3 regions of the Streptomyces sp. NPDC048637 genome follow, and region 2 is predicted to be linked to each of the others. Evidence: riboswitches for the same ligand, from Rfam matches in the RefSeq annotation. Region 2 holds a riboswitch; each other region holds the start of a gene.
What was found. A riboswitch is a leader RNA that binds a small molecule or an ion and turns the genes downstream of it on or off. The one in region 2 is predicted to bind thiamine pyrophosphate.

Region 1 (5,581 bases), on a different contig from region 2:
GCCGCCAGTCCGCCCACCACCAGCGCGATCACGGTGGCCGCGGCCCCGTAGGCGAGGGAGTTCCACAGGGCGTCGAGGGGGGCGACGGCGAAGGTGCTGTCGGCGCTCGCGGCGGAGCTCAGCGAGGTGTAGAAGACCGCTCCGTAGCCGTCCGGCCCGGCGAACGACCGCTCGACGAGCACCACCAGCGGCACGAGCAGCAGCACGGCGATGACGGCGAACGTCCCCCACAGCAGCGCCCACTGGCCACCGCCGCGCGGCCGGCGGGCCGTCTGCGACGCGTCCACGAGCCGGAGCGCGGATTCCCGGCGGCGCACGGTCCAGGCGTGCAGCGCCAGTACGCCCAGCACCGCCGCGAATTGGATCATGGTGAGGACGGCGGCCGTCGGCAGATCCAGGAAGTCCGCGGTCTGCCGGTAGATCTCCACCTCCAGCGTGGAGAAGGTGGGGCCGCCGAGAATCTGCACCACCCCGAAGGAGGTGAAGGTGAACAGAAAGACCATCAGGGCGGCGGCCGCGACGGCCGGCCCCAACGCGGGCAGCGTGACCCGCCGCCAGGCCTCGAACCGCCCGGCGCCCAGCACCCGCGCCGCCTCTTCCTGACGCGGATCGAGCTGTCCCCAGAGCCCGCCGACGGTCCGTACGACCACGGCGTAGTTGAAGAAGACATGCGCCAGCAGAATCGCCCACACCGAGGTGTCCAGGCGCACGCCCCACAGGTCGTCCACCAGTCCGCCCCGCCCGACCAGCGCCAGGAAGGCCGAGCCGACGACGACGGTCGGCAGCACGAACGGCACCGCCACGACCGCCCGCAGCAGCTGTTTGCCGGGGAAGTCGAAGCGCGCGAAGACATAGGCGCCGGGCAGCGCGACCAGCAGCGTCAGCCCGGTCGAGGCCGCCGCCTGCCAGACGGTGAACCACAGCACCTGCACGACATCCGGGTCGCTCAGCACCGCGCCGAACCGGCTGAGCTGCCACTGCCCGCCGTCCTTGAGCCCCCGTCCGACGATCGCCACCACGGGATAGGCGAAGAACAGCGCGAAGAAGGCGAGCGGCACCGCCATCAGGCCGAGCCGCACCGCCGTCCCCCGCGCGGGCCTGCCGCGCCGGGCGCCCGTGACGTCCGCAGGCGCTACTTCAGAACGAGTGAGGACCACTGCTTGATCCACTGTTCGCGGTTCTTGGTGATCGTCTCGGGGGCCAGTGTCGCCGGCTTGTCGATCGTCGTGCCGTACTTGGTGAACAGCTCCGGCACCTCGGCATCCTTGCGGGCCGGGTTGACGAACATCTGCAGCGGTACGTCCTCCTGGAACTCCTTGCTCAGCAGGAAGTCCAGCAGCGCCTTGCCGCCCTTCTCGTTCTTCGCGCCCTTGAGCAGACCGCCGAACTCGATCTGCCGGAAGCAGGTGCCGGTCGCGACACCGGTCGGTGCCTCCTTGGGCGCGGGCTTCTTGCCGAGCACCTCGGCGGGCGGGCTGGAGGCGTAGGAGACCACCAGCGGCTTGTCGCCCTTGCCCTTGCCGGCCGCGGAGCCGGAGAACCGGTCGTAGTAGGCCTGGTCCCAGCCGTCGACGACCTCGACGCCATTGGCCTTGAGCTTCTTCCAGTAGTCCGGCCAGCCCTTTTCGCCGTACTTGGCGATGGTGCCGAGCTGGAAGGCGAGTCCCGGGGAGGAGGTGGCGGCGTTCTCCGTGACGAGCAGCCCCTTGTACCGGGGCTTGAGCAGATCGTCGAAGGTCTTCGGCGGCGCGATCTTGTGCCGGTCGAAGTAGCCGCGGTCGTAGTTGACGCAGATGTCGCCGTAGTCGAGCGGGGTGACCCGGTGCTCGCCCTTGTCGAGCTGCAGCCCCGCCGGGACGCTCTGCAGCCCCTTGGCCTGATACGGGCTGAAGAGGCCCTCGTCCAGACCGCGCGAGAGCAGGGTGTTGTCGATCCCGAAGAAGACATCGCCCTGGGGGTTGCCCTTGGACAGGATCGCCTGGTTCACGGCCTTGCCGGCGTCCCCGCCCTTGAGCATCGTGACCTTGTAGCCGCTCTTTTTCTCGAAGGCGGCCAGCACGGACTTGGAGACGCGGAACGAGTCATGGCTGACCAGCGTGACGGTTTTGGCGTCCGCACTCCCGCCGCCCGAGCTGCCGCACCCGGCGAGGGCGGCCATACCGACCGCGGCGACGACCGCCGTCGCGGTGATCCTGCTGGTGGTGCTCACTGAGTTCCTCCTGGCTGGCCAGGAAGAGACGCGGCCCTGCCCGATGTCCGCCGTTCCCGACGTCCCAGGACGTACGGAGCGGACTTCGGGCAGGGCGCAACAGCATGAGTGACGACCGAACTTCCTACCCGGAATGACCCGGGCGAGGTTCAAGGGTCTGCGGGCACCGTAGGACTACGGCGCTTCCGCACTCTCAGCGCTGTGGCGCTCCCCTGTCGGAATATGCATTTGTTCGACCACACGGTACCAGCGGGCGGTCAGCGTTCCGAGGCCGCGAGCTGCCCGCAGGCACCGTCGATCTCCTGGCCGCGGGTGTCGCGGACCGTCACCGGCACCCCGTGCGCCTCGATGGCCTGGACGAACGCCCGCTCGTCCTCGGGACGCGACGCGGTCCACTTCGAGCCGGGCGTCGGGTTCAGCGGAATCAGGTTCACATGGACCCGCTTGCCCTTCAGCAGCCGGCCCAGCAGATCACCGCGCCATGCCTGGTCGTTGATGTCCCGGATCAGCGCGTACTCGATGGAGATCCGGCGGCCGGACTTCTCGGCGTACTCCCACGCCGCGTCCAGCACCTCCCGCACCTTCCAGCGCGTGTTGACGGGCACCAGCGTGTCGCGCAGCTCGTCGTCCGGGGCGTGCAGCGACACGGCCAGCCGGCACTTGAAGCCTTCGTCGGCGAACCGCAGCATCGCCGGGACCAGGCCGACCGTGGAGACGGTGATACCCCGCTGGGACAGCCCCAGCCCGTCCGGCTCGGGATCCGTCAGCCGCCGGATCGCGCCGACCACCCGCTTGTAGTTGGCGAGCGGCTCCCCCATCCCCATGAAGACGATGTTGGACAGCCGCGCCGGTCCGCCGGGCACCTCACCGTCGCGCAGCGCACGCATCCCGTCGACGATCTGGTGCACGATCTCGGCGGTGGAGAGGTTACGGTCCAGTCCTGCCTGGCCGGTGGCACAGAACGGGCAGTTCATCCCGCAGCCGGCCTGCGAGGAGATGCACATGGTGACCCGGTCCGGGTAGCGCATCAGCACCGACTCGACGAGCGTCCCGTCATGCAGCTTCCACAGCGTCTTGCGTGTGGTGTCGTCGTCGCACGAGATGTGCCGCATGACCTTCATCAGATCCGGCAGCAGCTCGCTCGCCAGCTTCTCGCGCGCCGCGGCCGGGATGTCGGTCCACTGCGCCGGGTCGTGCGCATAACGGGCGAAGTAGTGCTGCGACAGCTGCTTGGCGCGAAACGGCTTCTCTCCGATCGCCGCCACCGCCTCGCGACGCTCGACGGGGCTGAGATCGGCAAGGTGCCGCGGAGGCTTCTTGGCCCCGCGCGGCGCTACGAAAGTGAGTTCTCCGGGTGCAGGCATGGTCCGTCCAGTGTGGCAGATCGTTTACGGGGGCCCAGGTGCGGCAGTGTCCCGCGCCCGGTGGGTGCCGATCATGCGCGGTCATCGCGCACCGAAGCAGGGGTCATCGCGCACCCAAGCAGGGGCAATCGCGCGCCGAAGGGCGGCACTCGCTCACCGAAGGGACGCAGCAGGCGTGTCCGCAGCCCGGTGCCTTCGTTGGCCACCGCGCCGTGGTGGCTGGTGTGGGGTACGTCAGGAGCGTGGAACAGTGGCCGTGACCCGTTGGATCGTGACCAACCTCCCTTCCTGGTTGCTGTTGGCAGGCCTCGTCGTCGTGATCGCCGGCGGGACAGCGGCCGTCCAGGCGACGGTCCGGCACCGCATCCCCCGCCTCAAGCGGGGCGAGCAGAACGAGATCGCGCAGTTCCTCTTCCCCGTGGTCGCGGTCGTCTACGGATTCCTCATCGGCTTCATCGTCCTCGCGCTCTGGGGTCAGGTGAACACGGCAGACCAGACGACGCGCACCGAGGGCGCGATGGTGACGCAGCTGGCCATGGGCAGCGAGGTGTTCGGCACGGCCGAGAGCGCGCGGATCAGGCAGAGCCTGTTGGCGTACGGACGCGCGGCGGCGGCCGAATGGTTCAGCGCCGCGGCCGGCGATACCGCACCCGAGGCCGAACACGCGCTGAGCCGCCTCCACAGCACGTACGAGAGCATTCAGCCCCGCAACGACACCCAGCGGGCCTTCCTCGCCAGCTCGCTCGCGTCCCTGAAGGAACTGAGCCTCGCACGCACCGAACGGCTGCTCCAGGCACGCACCAACCTCGGGCCACCCCTGTCCCTGTGGATGGCGGTCCTGCTGACCAGTGCACTGGTCCTCGGGTTCTCCGCCACCTTCGGCTCCGAGCAGGCTCTGATCCACTACGGGATGGTCGCGGCGGTGAGCGTCCTGGTTGCCACCAACCTGTTCCTCGTCACGGAACTGTCGTATCCCTACCTCGGTGAGTTCGCCACGTCGCCGGAGCCACTGCGCGGGGCGGTCCAGTTCTTGTCGTCGCCCCAGTAGGCGAGGCCGGGGGCCAGGACGGTGAGCTCTGCGGCCGTCGGCTGGGTCGCTCACGAGCGGGCCGAGGCGAGGTGGCCGGGCGGCCGGACCGCCCTCAGACATGCGGAGAGGGGTCCGCCACACAAGGTGGCAGACCCCTCTGGGCCATCGGAGGAGCGGCGCGGCGCGCGGGAGAGGTCGACGGGGAAGAATGCCTCTCCACCCGCCCTCACCTGCGAGGGCCCTGCGATCAGCCGGCTCCCACAAAGACCACGAACAGCAGCCAGACGACAGGCGCGGTCGGCAGCAGGGAGTCGAGCCGGTCCATGATGCCGCCGTGGCCGGGGAGCAAGGTGCCCATGTCCTTGATGCCGAGGTCCCGCTTGATCATGGATTCGCCGAGGTCGCCGAGGGTTGCGCTGGCCGCGACGGCGAGGCCGAGCAGCAGGCCCTGCCACCAGGCGCCGTCCGTGATCAGGAACTCCATGCACAGCGCGCCGGCCGCCATCGCGAAGAGCACCGCGCCGACGAGTCCCTCGCGGGTCTTGCCGGGGCTGATGCGCGGGGCGAGCTTGTGCTTGCCGAACCGCCAGCCGACCGCGTACGCCCCGGTGTCGCTGACGACCGTGAGCAGCAGGAACGTCAGCACCCGCTGCGGCCCGTCGGCCTCGGCCGCGAGCATCAGCGCCACGAACGTCGCGAGGAAGGGCACGTAGAACGCCGCGAAGACGCCGGCGGTGACGTCGCGCAGATAGTTCTCGGGTGCCTCGGTCATCCGCCAGACGAGTACGGCGAGCGCGGTGAGCGCCATCGCCACCCAGGCCCCCTCGGCGCCGCGGACATATCCGGCGACCACCATGGCGGTGCCACCGACCGCGAGCGGCACCAGCGGCACCTTGATGTCCTTGCGCTCCGCCAGCCGCGAGGTCAGCTCCCACAGGCCCACGACAACGGCGATCGCTATCACGCCGATGAAGACGG
Region 2 (5,581 bases):
TCGTCCACCAGGGTCTCGGCGGCGTCGAGCAGTTCGATCGGGTCGGGCAGCAGGGTGCGCTCGTCGGCGACGACCTCCAGCTTGATCCAGTCCGTGCCGAGCGCTTCCCGGGCGAGCCGGGCGGTGAGCACCGCTTCACCCGCGGTGAAGCAGCCCGCGGTGTTCGGCAGTACCCGGATGCTGTGGCGTTCCAGTACGGACAGCACCGAGCCCTGCACGGTCGGATCCAGCCGCCGCATGGCGACCGTTGTCACCTCCGTACCGGAGGCGAGCAGCGCCCGCTCCAGGACGTCGAGGCTGGGCGCACCACCGGTCCCCATGATCAGACGGGAGTCGAAGGTGGTGCCGGCAAGAGTGAGCGGATCGTCGGCCATGTCTGCGGATCAGCCTCCCTGGACTGCGGTGAGTACCTCGACGCGGTCGCCGTCGCCGAGTGGGGTGGTGGGCCACTGGGTGCGCGGCACCACGATTTCGTTGACCGCCGCGGCCACCCCGGCGGGTGCCTGGGACAGCGTCGCGACGATCTGGTCGAGGGTGAGTCCGCCGGGGATCGCACGGGCCTCGCCGTTGACGGACACGGACACGGTGGACGCGCTCATGCGCCGGCCTCGCTTCGTTGGGCGGGTGTGCCGTGGCCACCCGCGTACCTCTTCACCGTTCGGTCACTGCGCTCGCTCATACGGGCTGCTCCTCGGGGGCACGGGTGCGCTCCGGTCCCGGGGTGGCGGGGGAGAAGCGCACGGGGGAGAAGGGGCGGGCCTCTTCGGGGAGGCTCCCGGTGGCCAGCACTTCGGCCATCGCGTCACCGGTGACCGGCGCCAGCAGGACACCGTTGCGGAAGTGGCCGGTGGCCAGATGGAGGCCGGGCAGCTCGGTCGGCCCGAGCAGCGGCGCGTTGTCGGGGGCGGTGGGGCGCAGCCCGGCGCAGGTCTCGACCAGCGGCAGCTCGGTGATGCCGGGGACCAGCTCGTGGGCGTCCCGCAGCAGCTCGTAGACCCCGCCCGCGGTCACCGTGGTGTCCCAGCCCAGCTCCTCGCTGGTGGCGCCGACGACCAGTTCGCCGTTCTCCCGCGGCACCAGGTAGAGGGGCCCGCCGCGGACGACGGCCCGTACGGTGCGCGACAGGAAGGCGGGGCTGCCGGCCGGCACGTCCGGCAGCCGCAGCCGCAGCACCTGGCCCTTGACCGGCCGCACCGGCGGCAGCACCTCGTCGGGGACGCCGGCGAGACGGCCGCTCTGGCTGCCCGCGGCCAGCACGACCTGACCCGCCGACAGCCGTGTGCCGTCGGCGAGTTCGGCGCCCGTGGCGCGCCCGCCGCTGACCGTCAGCCGCGCGGCCGGGCTCCGGTGGAACGCCACTCCGGCGCGCTCACAGGCGGCCAGCAGGGCGCTCACCAGCCGCCGCGGATCGACCTGATGGTCGCCGTCCACCCGCAGCCCGCCGCGCACCCCGGGGGCCAGCATCGGCTCCAGACGGCGGCACTCGCGCCCCGTGAGCCACTGCGAGTCCAGCCCCGAGCGGGTCTGCAGCGCATGCAGCTCGCGCAGATGGGCGCGGTCGTCGGCGTCCAGCGCGACGGCCAGGGTGCCGCACCGCCGGTAGCCGATCCGCTGCCCGGCGGCCTCCTCCAGCTCTTCCGTGAAACGGGGGTAGCGCTGTGCCGAGGCGAGATTGAGGCCCAGCAGGGTCTGCTCGCCGTAGTGGAGCTCGGTGACCGCGGCCAGCATCCCGGCGGCGACCCGGGCCGCGCCGCCGCCGGGCGCGGGGTCGGCCAGCGCGACGGTCAGCCCGCGGCCGGCCGCCCGCCAGGCGGTGACCAGGCCGATGATGCCGCCGCCGAGGACGAGTACATCGGGACCCGGCGCGGCCGCTCCCGACGGTGTGGCGGATGAATGCATGGGCTTCCAGCCCCTCCCTTCGCCGGCATGACCCGGATCAGGTTCGTACGGTCGGAGGCCGGCCAGCCTCCCTCTCAGCCCGGTCCGCCCGGGCTCCCGCGAGTGCGTGTATCCATCACCCTAATACGGGGCTGCGACGCGCCGTAAGGCCACGCTCCGCGGCTACCCGGGGCCCGCACCCCGGGACGGCCGATCGTGACGGTGTGTCAGAGATCTCCTTGCGTGCTGCTGCGAGCGGCGTCACGGACCGTCCTAGAGTGATCGGGTGAGCGAGCAGAGCAAGTCCTCCCAGGCCCCTGACCGCACGCCGCGCGTCGTGATCGTCGGCGCGGGAATCGCGGGAGTGCAGACCGCGGTCGCCCTGCGCGAACAGGGCTGGCGCGGCGCGATCACGCTCCTCGGCGACGAGCCCCACCAGCCCTACGACCGGCCGCCGCTGTCCAAGGCGGTCCTGCTGGGCAAGGCCGAAGGCTCCACCTTCGACGTCGACTTCGCCGCGCTCGGCATCGAGCTCCATCTCGGCCGCCCGGTCACCGCCCTGCTGCCGGACGCCCATGTCGTCGAGACGGCCGGCGGACCGGTCTCCTACGACTACGCGGTCATCGCCACCGGTGCCGACCCGATCGTGCTGCCCGGCAGTGAGGGCCTGCCCGGCGTTCACCTGCTGCGCACCCTGGACGACGCCGAACGGCTGCGGCCGGTGCTCGCCGCCCAGCACGAGATCGTGGTCGTCGGGGCCGGCTGGATCGGCGCCGAGTTCGCGACCGCGGCACGCGAGGCGGGCTGCGCGGTCACCGTCGTCGAGGCCGCCGACCGCCCGCTGGCCGGTGCGCTGCCCGCCGAGGTCGCCGCCCATATGACCGGCTGGTACACGGACGCCGGTGCCGAGCTGCGCACCGGTGCCCGGGTGGCGTCCGTCACCGCGGGCGCGGTCACCCTCGCGGACGGCACGACCCTGCCGGCCGACGCGGTGGTCATCGGGATCGGCGCCCGGCCCGCGACCGCCTGGCTGGCCGGCTCGGGCGTCGAGGTCGCACCGCAGGACGGCTCCGTCCTCGCCGACGACCAGCTGCGCACCTCCGTGGCCGACGTCTACGCGGTGGGCGACTGCGCCTCCTTCCCATCGGCCCGCTACGGCACCCGCCTGCTGATCCACCACTGGGACAACGCCCTCCAGGGCCCCCGTACGGTCGCCGAGAACATTGCCCGCGGCGACGCCGAAGGGCTGGTCTACGACCCTGTGCCGTACTTCTGGTCCGAGCAGTTCGGCCGGTTCGTGCAGTACGCGGGCCATCACGGGAACGCCGACGAGCTGGTCTGGCGCGGTGACCCGGCCGGGGCCGCCTGGTCGGTGATCTGGCTGCGGGAGGGGCGGCTCGTCGCGCTGCTGGCCGTGGGGCGGCCGCGGGACCTCGCCCAGGGGCGCAAGCTGATCGAGCGGGGCGTCGTACTGGACCGTGAGCGGGCCGCGAATGCGTCGGTGCCGCTGAAGTCCGCGGCCGTGTAGCGGGCGCCGGCCCGCCCTGTGACCGCCGGCTGCCGGCCTGTCGGACAGCCCCTTGCGCCGTCACCCGCCGGTGTGCAGGAAGCCCCTGATGGCGATGCCCGGCTACCGGCTGTCAGTGCGAGGTGGCAGGCTTGTCCTGTGACCGAGATTGACGCAAACATCGATGGACTCGTCCCCGCCTGGCTCACCCTCCCCGACATCGCCGAACAGCTCGGCGTCGAGGTGACGCGTGTGCGGCAGCTGGTCAAGGAGGGCCAGCTGATCGCGGTGCGCCGCGGCGAGAACAGGGCGCTGCATGTGCCCGCCGATTTCATCCAGGACGACAAGGTGGTCAAGGGCCTCGTCGGTACCCTCACCCTCCTCAAGGACGACGGCTTCACTGACGTGGAGATGCTGGAGTGGCTGTTCACCCCGGATGAGAGCCTGCCCGGCACGCCTGCCCAGGCGCTGCGCGAGAATCGCGGTACGGAGGTGAAGCGCCGGGCCCAGGCGCTCGCCGTCTGACCCGCCCGGCGCGGCGCGCTCGGCCGCCGCACCCGCATCCGTAACCGCACCCGAGGGGCGTACGTGCCGGAAGGCCCGGCCGTACGCCCCCGACCTGGGGGGAAGCCGCCCGATGAGCACCGCACGACAGGCCCTGTCCGACGCCCGGCTCTATCTCTGCACGGACGCCCGTAAGCGGCAGGGCGATCTCCCGCAGTTCCTGGACACGGTGCTCGCCTCGGGCGTGGACATCGTCCAGCTGCGCGACAAGGGCATGGAGGCCGGAGAGGAGCTCCGGCATCTCGAGGTCTTCGCGGACGCCTGCCGGCGGCACGGAAAGCTGCTGGCGGTCAACGACCGGGCGGATGTCGCCCATGCGATCGGCAGCGAGGTGCTGCACCTCGGCCAGGGCGATCTGCCGGTGCCGGCCGCCCGCGCCCTCCTCGGCCCGGACATCCTCATCGGCCGCTCCACCCATGCCGAGGCCGAGGTGGACGCCGCGCTCGCCGAGGCCGGTGTGGACTACTTCTGCACGGGCCCGTGCTGGCCCACCCCCACCAAGCCGGGCCGCCACGCCCCCGGCCTCGACCTGGTCCGCCATACGGCTGCCCGGGCCCCCGAGCGCCCCTGGTTCGCGATCGGCGGGATCGACGCCGGGAATCTGGACGAGGTGCTGCGGGCCGGTGCCCGTCGGGTCGTCGTGGTCCGCGCGATCACCGAGGCGGACGATCCGGGAGCTGCGGCCGCCTCCCTGGCCAAGCGCATCCGGACCTGGGACGCCCAGAAGCTCCCGGGGTGACCGGGATCACTTCGCGGCGGCGACTTGCGGGCGAGGGAAACTTTCCTGTCGTCCTGGCGACCGGAAAATGTCCAACCAGTGGACACGAAGCCGACCAACCAGGCATTACGCCGATGCCGGTTGGTGTGCGCCCGGCCGGTGGTTAACCTGCCGGTATGGCCCTAGGTACAGCTTCCACCAGGACTGATCGTGCGCACACGGTGCGCGAACTGCTCGCTTCCGGCAAGCAGTCCTATTCGTTCGAGTTCGCTGCCCCGAAGACCGAGAAGGGTGAGCGGACCCTGTGGAACGCCATTCGTCGGATCGAGGCCGTCTCCCCGACCTTCGTTTCCGTGACGTACGGCGCCGGCGGCACCTCCCGTGACGGCACGGTGCGCGCCACTGAGCGCATCGCCACCGACACCACCCTGACCCCGGTCGCCCATCTGACCGCGGTCAACCACTCCACGGCGGACCTGCGCAACATCATCGGCCAGTACGCCGGCGCCGGGATCCGCAACATGCTCGCGCTGCGCGGCGACCCGCCCGGTGACCCGATGGGCGAGTGGGTCAGGCACCCCGACGGCGTCGGCTACGCCGCCGACCTGGTCCGGCTGATCAAGGAGTCCGGCGACTTCTGCGTCGGCGTCGCGGCCTTCCCCGAGATGCATCCGCGCTCGGCGGACTGGGACACCGATGTGGCACACTTCGTCGCCAAGTGCCGGGCCGGTGCGGACTTCGCCATCACCCAGATGTTCTTCTACCCGGAGGACTACTTCCGGCTCCGGGACCGGGTTGCGGCGGCGGGTTGCTCCACGCCGATCATTCCGGAGATCATGCCGGTGACGAACGTGCGCCAGATCGAACGGTTCGCTCAGCTCAGCAACGCGGCTTTCCCGCCCGAGCTTGCGGAG
Region 3 (5,581 bases), on a different contig from region 2:
GCGCCCTTCTGGAGCGCGGTCTGCTGCCGTTTCTCCGAGCGGCTCTCGCCGACCCCACAGCCACCCCGGACGACGACCCGGCCCGCTACGTCCCGCGCCGCACCACGTCCCCCGAGAGCCGCATCCCGACCCTCGGCTACACCCGCCCCGAGTTCACCAGCCCCGACAGCGGCGCCTCGGGATCCCGCCCGCGCTACTCCAGCCCGGACTTCACCAGCCCCGATTACGGCGGGCCGGATCATCACCCGGATTAGGGCGGGCCGGACCACCACCCCGATGAGGGCGGGCCGGACCATCACGGCTCCATGGAGCTCCTGTCCCTGCGGTGCCGACCATCATCCCGCTCTGCTCGTGATCGCCCGGACAGTCCCTCGGCGCCCCCTAGGACGGTGGTACGCAGCAGACGAGTGTGGTGGAGGCACCGCCGGAGCCCCCACCACACGCCGTCAGCCGATCAGTCCGCCAACGGCAGGTACACCCGGTTCCCCGCCGCCGCGAACTCCTTCGACTTCTCGGCCATTCCGGCCTCGGGGTCGAGTGCCAGGTCGCCGCCGTGTTCGCGGCGGATGTCCTGGCTGATCTTCATCGAGCAAAACTTCGGGCCGCACATCGAGCAGAAGTGGGCCGTCTTCGCCGGTTCGGCGGGCAGCGTCTCGTCATGGAAGGCGCGAGCCGTGTCCGGGTCGAGGGCCAGGTTGAACTGATCCTCCCAGCGGAACTCGAAACGGGCGTCGGAGAGCGCGTCGTCCCATTCCTGAGCGCCCGGGTGGCCCTTGGCCAGGTCCGCCGCATGGGCCGCGATCTTGTACGTGATGACGCCGGTCTTGACGTCGTCGCGGTCCGGCAGGCCCAGGTGCTCCTTGGGCGTGACGTAACAGAGCATCGCGGTGCCCCACCAGGCGATCATCGCCGCGCCGATACCGGAGGTGATGTGGTCGTAGGCGGGCGCGATGTCGGTGGTCAGCGGGCCGAGCGTGTAGAACGGGGCCTCTTCGCAGATCTCCTGCTGGAGGTCGATGTTCTCCTTGATCTTGTGCATCGGGACATGTCCCGGGCCCTCGATCATGGTCTGTACGCCGTGCCGCTTGGCGATGGTGTTCAGCTCGCCGAGCGTCCGCAGCTCCGCGAACTGCGCCTCGTCGTTGGCGTCCGCGATGGAGCCGGGGCGCAGACCGTCACCGAGCGAGTAGGTGACGTCGTAGGAGGCGAGGATCTCGCAGAGCTCCTCGAAGTGCGTGTAGAGGAACGACTCCTGGTGGTGTGCCAGGCACCAGGCGGCCATGATCGAACCGCCGCGGGAGACGATGCCGGTCTTGCGGCGGGCCGTGAGGGGCACATAGCGGAGCAGCACCCCGGCGTGCACCGTCATGTAGTCGACGCCCTGTTCGGCCTGCTCGATGACGGTGTCCTTGTAGATCTCCCAGGTCAGCTCCTCGGCCTTGCCGTCGACCTTCTCCAGCGCCTGGTAGAGGGGGACGGTGCCGATGGGGACGGGGGAGTTGCGCAGCACCCACTCGCGGGTGGTGTGGATATTGCGGCCGGTGGACAGATCCATCACCGTGTCGGCGCCCCAACGGGTCGCCCAGGTCATCTTCTCCACCTCCTCCTCGATGGAGGAAGTGACCGCCGAATTGCCGATGTTGGCGTTCACCTTCACCAGGAAGTTCTTGCCGATGATCATCGGCTCGATCTCCGGGTGGTTGATGTTGGCCGGCAGCACCGCACGGCCGGCCGCGATCTCGTCGCGGACGAACTCGGGCGTGACCTTCTCGCGGAGGGCGACGTACTCCATCTCCGCGGTGATCTCGCCACGCTGGGCGTAGGCGAGCTGGGTGACCGCGGCGCCGTCACGGCCGCGGCGCGGCTGCCGGGGACGGCCGGGGAAGACCGCGTCGAGGTTCTTGAGTCCGCCGCGCGGCGAGGTGTGCTTGAGGCCGTCGTCCTCGGGCCGCATGGGGCGGCCCGCGTACTCCTCGGTGTCGCCGCGGCCGATGATCCAGTTCTCCCGCAGCGGCGTCAGGCCACGGCGGACGTCGGTTTCGATATTGGGGTCGGTGTACGGCCCTGACGTGTCGTAGAGCGTCACGTCCTTGCCGTTGGTGAGGTGCACCCGCCGGACCGGCACCCGAAGGTCCGGGCGCGATCCGGAGACATAGCCCTTGTGCCAGCCGATCTGCGGCTTTTCGCCACCGTTGGCACCCTTTTCGGGCGTGCGTGCATCCTGCAGAGTCATGAGACCCAACTCCCTACGCCGGCATTACCCGGTAACAGGTTCGGCGGTCGACGCAGCGGCTTCCGTCCGCCGGCGTTTCACGTGAAACGCCGCTGGGACGGAGGTCAGCGCCCTCTCAGCCCGGTGCTCCGAGCTCCCGCGATTGCAAAGTGCCACCACGGTAGCGGCCGATGTGGCGCGGTGAACAGTGGGCCCCTTGAGTTCTTGCGATGATCGGGCGGTGTCCCCTCACGAGTCCCACCATCACTCCGCGCCGCACTCCCATGCGCACGGCCATGGTCCTGCCGCGCCCGTCTCCCGACATCTGCGCAAGGTCATCGCGGCGGTACTGATCCCGTTCGCGGCCGCGGTGGCGGTCGGCCTGGTCGTGCTCTGGCCGGGCGGTGCACCGCCCCACAAACCGTCAGGGGTCGGCTTCGACCAGCCCACGGAGACGGCCAGAGTGGTCAAAGTGGTGGAGGTGAACTGTGCGGATGTCCATGCCGAACAGCAGCCCCAGCCCCCGTCGCCGACGGGGCAGCCACCGACCGGGGGAGCGGACAAGGGCAAGCCCTGCCAGCAGGCGACGATCGAAGTCACCACCGGGGAGAACAAGGGGCGCACCTTCCAGACGGTGGTGACACCGGACGCGCTGCGCCACTACACCACCGGCCAGGAGGTGGTGGTGGCGTACTCCCCCAAGGCGCCGAAGGATCTGCAGTACTCGGTCAGCGATGTCGACCGGTCGCTCCCGATGTGGCTGTTGGCCGCGATCTTCGCCTTCGCCGTGGTGATCGTCGGCCGGCTGCGCGGCCTACTCGCCCTGGTGGCGCTGGCGGCCAGCTTTGTGGTCCTGACGCTGTTCATCCTTCCGGCGATCCTGCAGGGCTCCAATCCACTGGTGGTGGCGGTGGTCGGCGGCAGCGCGATCATGCTGATCGCGCTGTACCTGTGCCATGGGCTGACGGCCCGTACCTCCGTGGCCGTGCTCGGCACGCTCGCCTCACTGCTGCTGATCGGGCTGCTCGGCTCGGTATTCATCGGCTGGGCGCTGCTGACCGGCAATACTGACGACACGACCGGGCTGGTGCACGGTCTGTACCCGGATATCGAGATCCGCGGTCTGCTGCTGGCGGGGATCATCATCGGCTCGCTGGGCGTGCTCGACGATGTGACGGTGACCCAGACCGCCGCGGTCTGGGAGCTCAAGGAGGCGGACCCGTCGGCCGGCTGGCGCAAGCTGTACGGCGCCGCGATGCGGATCGGCCGGGATCACATTGCGTCCGTCGTCAACACCCTTGTGCTGGCCTACGCGGGCGCCGCACTGCCGCTGCTTTTGCTGTTCTCGATCGCACAGAGCAGCGTCGGCACGGTCGCTTCGAGCGAGGTGGTTGCGGAGGAGATCGTCCGTACGCTCGTGGGCAGCATCGGACTGGTCGCCGCGGTGCCGCTGACCACCCTGCTGGCCGCGCTGGTCGTCTCGGCGGACCGGAAGCAGCAGAAGGAGCAGAGCGCGCCGACGGACGTCTTCACGGAAGCCGGACAGGGAGCCGGGACCGGAACCGGGGCGGGGTCCGGGGCCGGGGTTACCGGCGGCGTGCCGGCGAGCCCCACGGGTGGCCGGCCGGGACGACGTGGGGGACGCGGCAAGCGACGTAAGCAGTAAGGACGGGAAGGCCGGCGCGGGGGAGGGCCGACGGGGGCCGGGTCAGCCGGCCGGGGCCTCCGTGAGGATCTGGTCCAGTACGGCCTCCAGGGTGTCGCAGACCTCTTCCTTACCCAGCGGCACCAGCCGGTCCGTACGGTCCAGGAAGGCGACCAGCGGCGCCGCACTCACCCGGAACAGCGCACGCTCGGCGCCGACTTGAAGGCTGATGAGGACATCGCTGAGGTGCTCGGGGGAGGCCGGCTCGATACGCACATCGCCCTCACCGGACGGCCGGCTCAGCCCGTCCAGCAGCAGCTCCCGGCCGAATGCCCAGGTCACCGGCGCATCGCCGGGCAGGTCGAAGGTGAGGCGGACGGCGTACGGATCGGCGCTGGCGAAGTCCAGCTCCACCGGAATCCGGAACGCAAGCTCCTCCGAGACGACGAAGCTCATGATCACTTCTGCCTGAACTGTGTCGGTCATCAACCACTGCCCCGCACTTGATCGGAGATGGCCGGGAAACAACCCCCGTAGCCCTATTGGCGCCATCGTCTGCCACGTGCCAGCAGATCACAAGGAGTGAGTTTTCAGATACTGATAGAGAAGGCGAGTGTCGTTAGTGTCGCCTCCGCCATTTTCCGTAGTCGGTCTGTAACGGACCGCAATCGACGCAGTTCGTCCACGGGCAGGGAAACCGCCAGCGTCGCGACGGCCGCCCCGACCTGGACGGGGATGGCGGAGCACACCGTGCCCAGGGCATATTCCTGCCGCTCGTAAGCGACTTGGCGACGACGCACCGTATCCAAACGATGCAGCAAATCGTCCTCAGTTCGCACGGAAAAGGGCGTTATCGACTGGACGGGATGGCGTGCCAGATGCTCCTTCCTCGTTGTCTCGTCAAGCTGCGCGAGCAGGCATTGCCCGATGGCATGGGCATGGGCGGTGGTTCGGAAGTCGACCCACTCCACGACCGGTGGCCGCGCCGGGTCGTCGGTCACCGCCACCACCTCCACTTCACCCTCCCGGTAGACAGCGAAGTAGACGGCGGCGCCCAGTACCTGGCCCGCCAGGGCCAGCGCCTCGGAGATATGGGCCCGTTGCCGGCGCCTGGCCCCCGCCCCGCCGATGGCCTCGGCCGCCTCGCCGAGGACGAAGACACCGTTCTCACGCTGGAGATAGCCCTCGTGCGTCAGGGTCCGCAGCAGGTGGTAGGTCGTCGGCAGCGGCAGCCCGGCTTCTCTCGCCAGCTGCTTGGCGGGCGCGCCGTCGGCATGCGCGCCCACCGCCTCCAGTAGCCGGAGCGCCCGCTGTACCGATCCGATCAAGGTGGGGTGGGAGGTGGATTCGCCGTTCACGATTGCCAACGCCAACCCCCAGGTCCGCTCGCAATGGGGCACGGGGCCCCGGCCGCGGGACCAACTCCCGCGACCGCGCGCGTCTTCCAGGCACCCACGAGGACGCCCGGACCGGGCTCTTCTCACCCGGGATTTTCCGGAACGCCACCGTCCGGAAGACGCCTGCGATCGGCACTCTAACTCGGCGGAGGGAGCCAGAAGGCCCGAAGTCGCCGGGAGTTACCCCGTCCGCGCACCGCTGAGCGGGACTGTGCGGGCCGGGTTCGACAGCTGACCCCACTGCGTCGCGATGAGGTGTGCCGGGGGTGCTTTGCGGGGTGACCGTCCGGCGGCCAGCGCCGAGCGGGAGCGAGCCCCGGCGACCGC

Region 1: it holds a riboswitch for thiamine pyrophosphate, as region 2 does, so the genes downstream of both, AB0C46_RS23820 (thiamine ABC transporter substrate-binding protein) here and thiO (glycine oxidase ThiO) in region 2, are expected to answer to the same signal.
Region 3: it holds a riboswitch for thiamine pyrophosphate, as region 2 does, so the genes downstream of both, thiC (phosphomethylpyrimidine synthase ThiC) here and thiO (glycine oxidase ThiO) in region 2, are expected to answer to the same signal.

Annotation. Positions count from the first base shown of each region.
Region 1 is NZ_JBEZHQ010000020.1:39,036-44,616, forward strand. Features, by position in the region: gene AB0C46_RS23815 (iron ABC transporter permease) at 1-1,064, opposite strand, end outside; gene AB0C46_RS23820 (thiamine ABC transporter substrate-binding protein) at 1,133-2,209, opposite strand; TPP riboswitch at 2,313-2,433, opposite strand; gene rlmN (23S rRNA (adenine(2503)-C(2))-methyltransferase RlmN) at 2,467-3,573, opposite strand; gene AB0C46_RS23830 (hypothetical protein) at 3,824-4,621, shown strand; gene AB0C46_RS23835 (phosphatidate cytidylyltransferase) at 4,851-5,581, opposite strand, start outside.
Region 2 is NZ_JBEZHQ010000045.1:533-6,113, forward strand. Features, by position in the region: gene AB0C46_RS35145 (thiazole synthase) at 1-374, opposite strand, end outside; gene thiS (sulfur carrier protein ThiS) at 384-599, opposite strand; gene thiO (glycine oxidase ThiO) at 676-1,899, opposite strand; TPP riboswitch at 1,897-2,009, opposite strand; gene AB0C46_RS35160 (FAD-dependent oxidoreductase) at 2,165-3,406, shown strand; gene AB0C46_RS35165 (Rv2175c family DNA-binding protein) at 3,545-3,910, shown strand; gene thiE (thiamine phosphate synthase) at 4,023-4,688, shown strand; gene metF (methylenetetrahydrofolate reductase [NAD(P)H]) at 4,844-5,581, shown strand, end outside.
Region 3 is NZ_JBEZHQ010000002.1:98,204-103,784, reverse strand. Features, by position in the region: gene AB0C46_RS03290 (hypothetical protein) at 1-254, shown strand, start outside; gene thiC (phosphomethylpyrimidine synthase ThiC) at 455-2,233, opposite strand; TPP riboswitch at 2,227-2,383, opposite strand; gene AB0C46_RS03280 (YibE/F family protein) at 2,454-3,878, shown strand; gene AB0C46_RS03275 (SsgA family sporulation/cell division regulator) at 3,921-4,343, opposite strand; gene AB0C46_RS03270 (IclR family transcriptional regulator C-terminal domain-containing protein) at 4,448-5,218, opposite strand.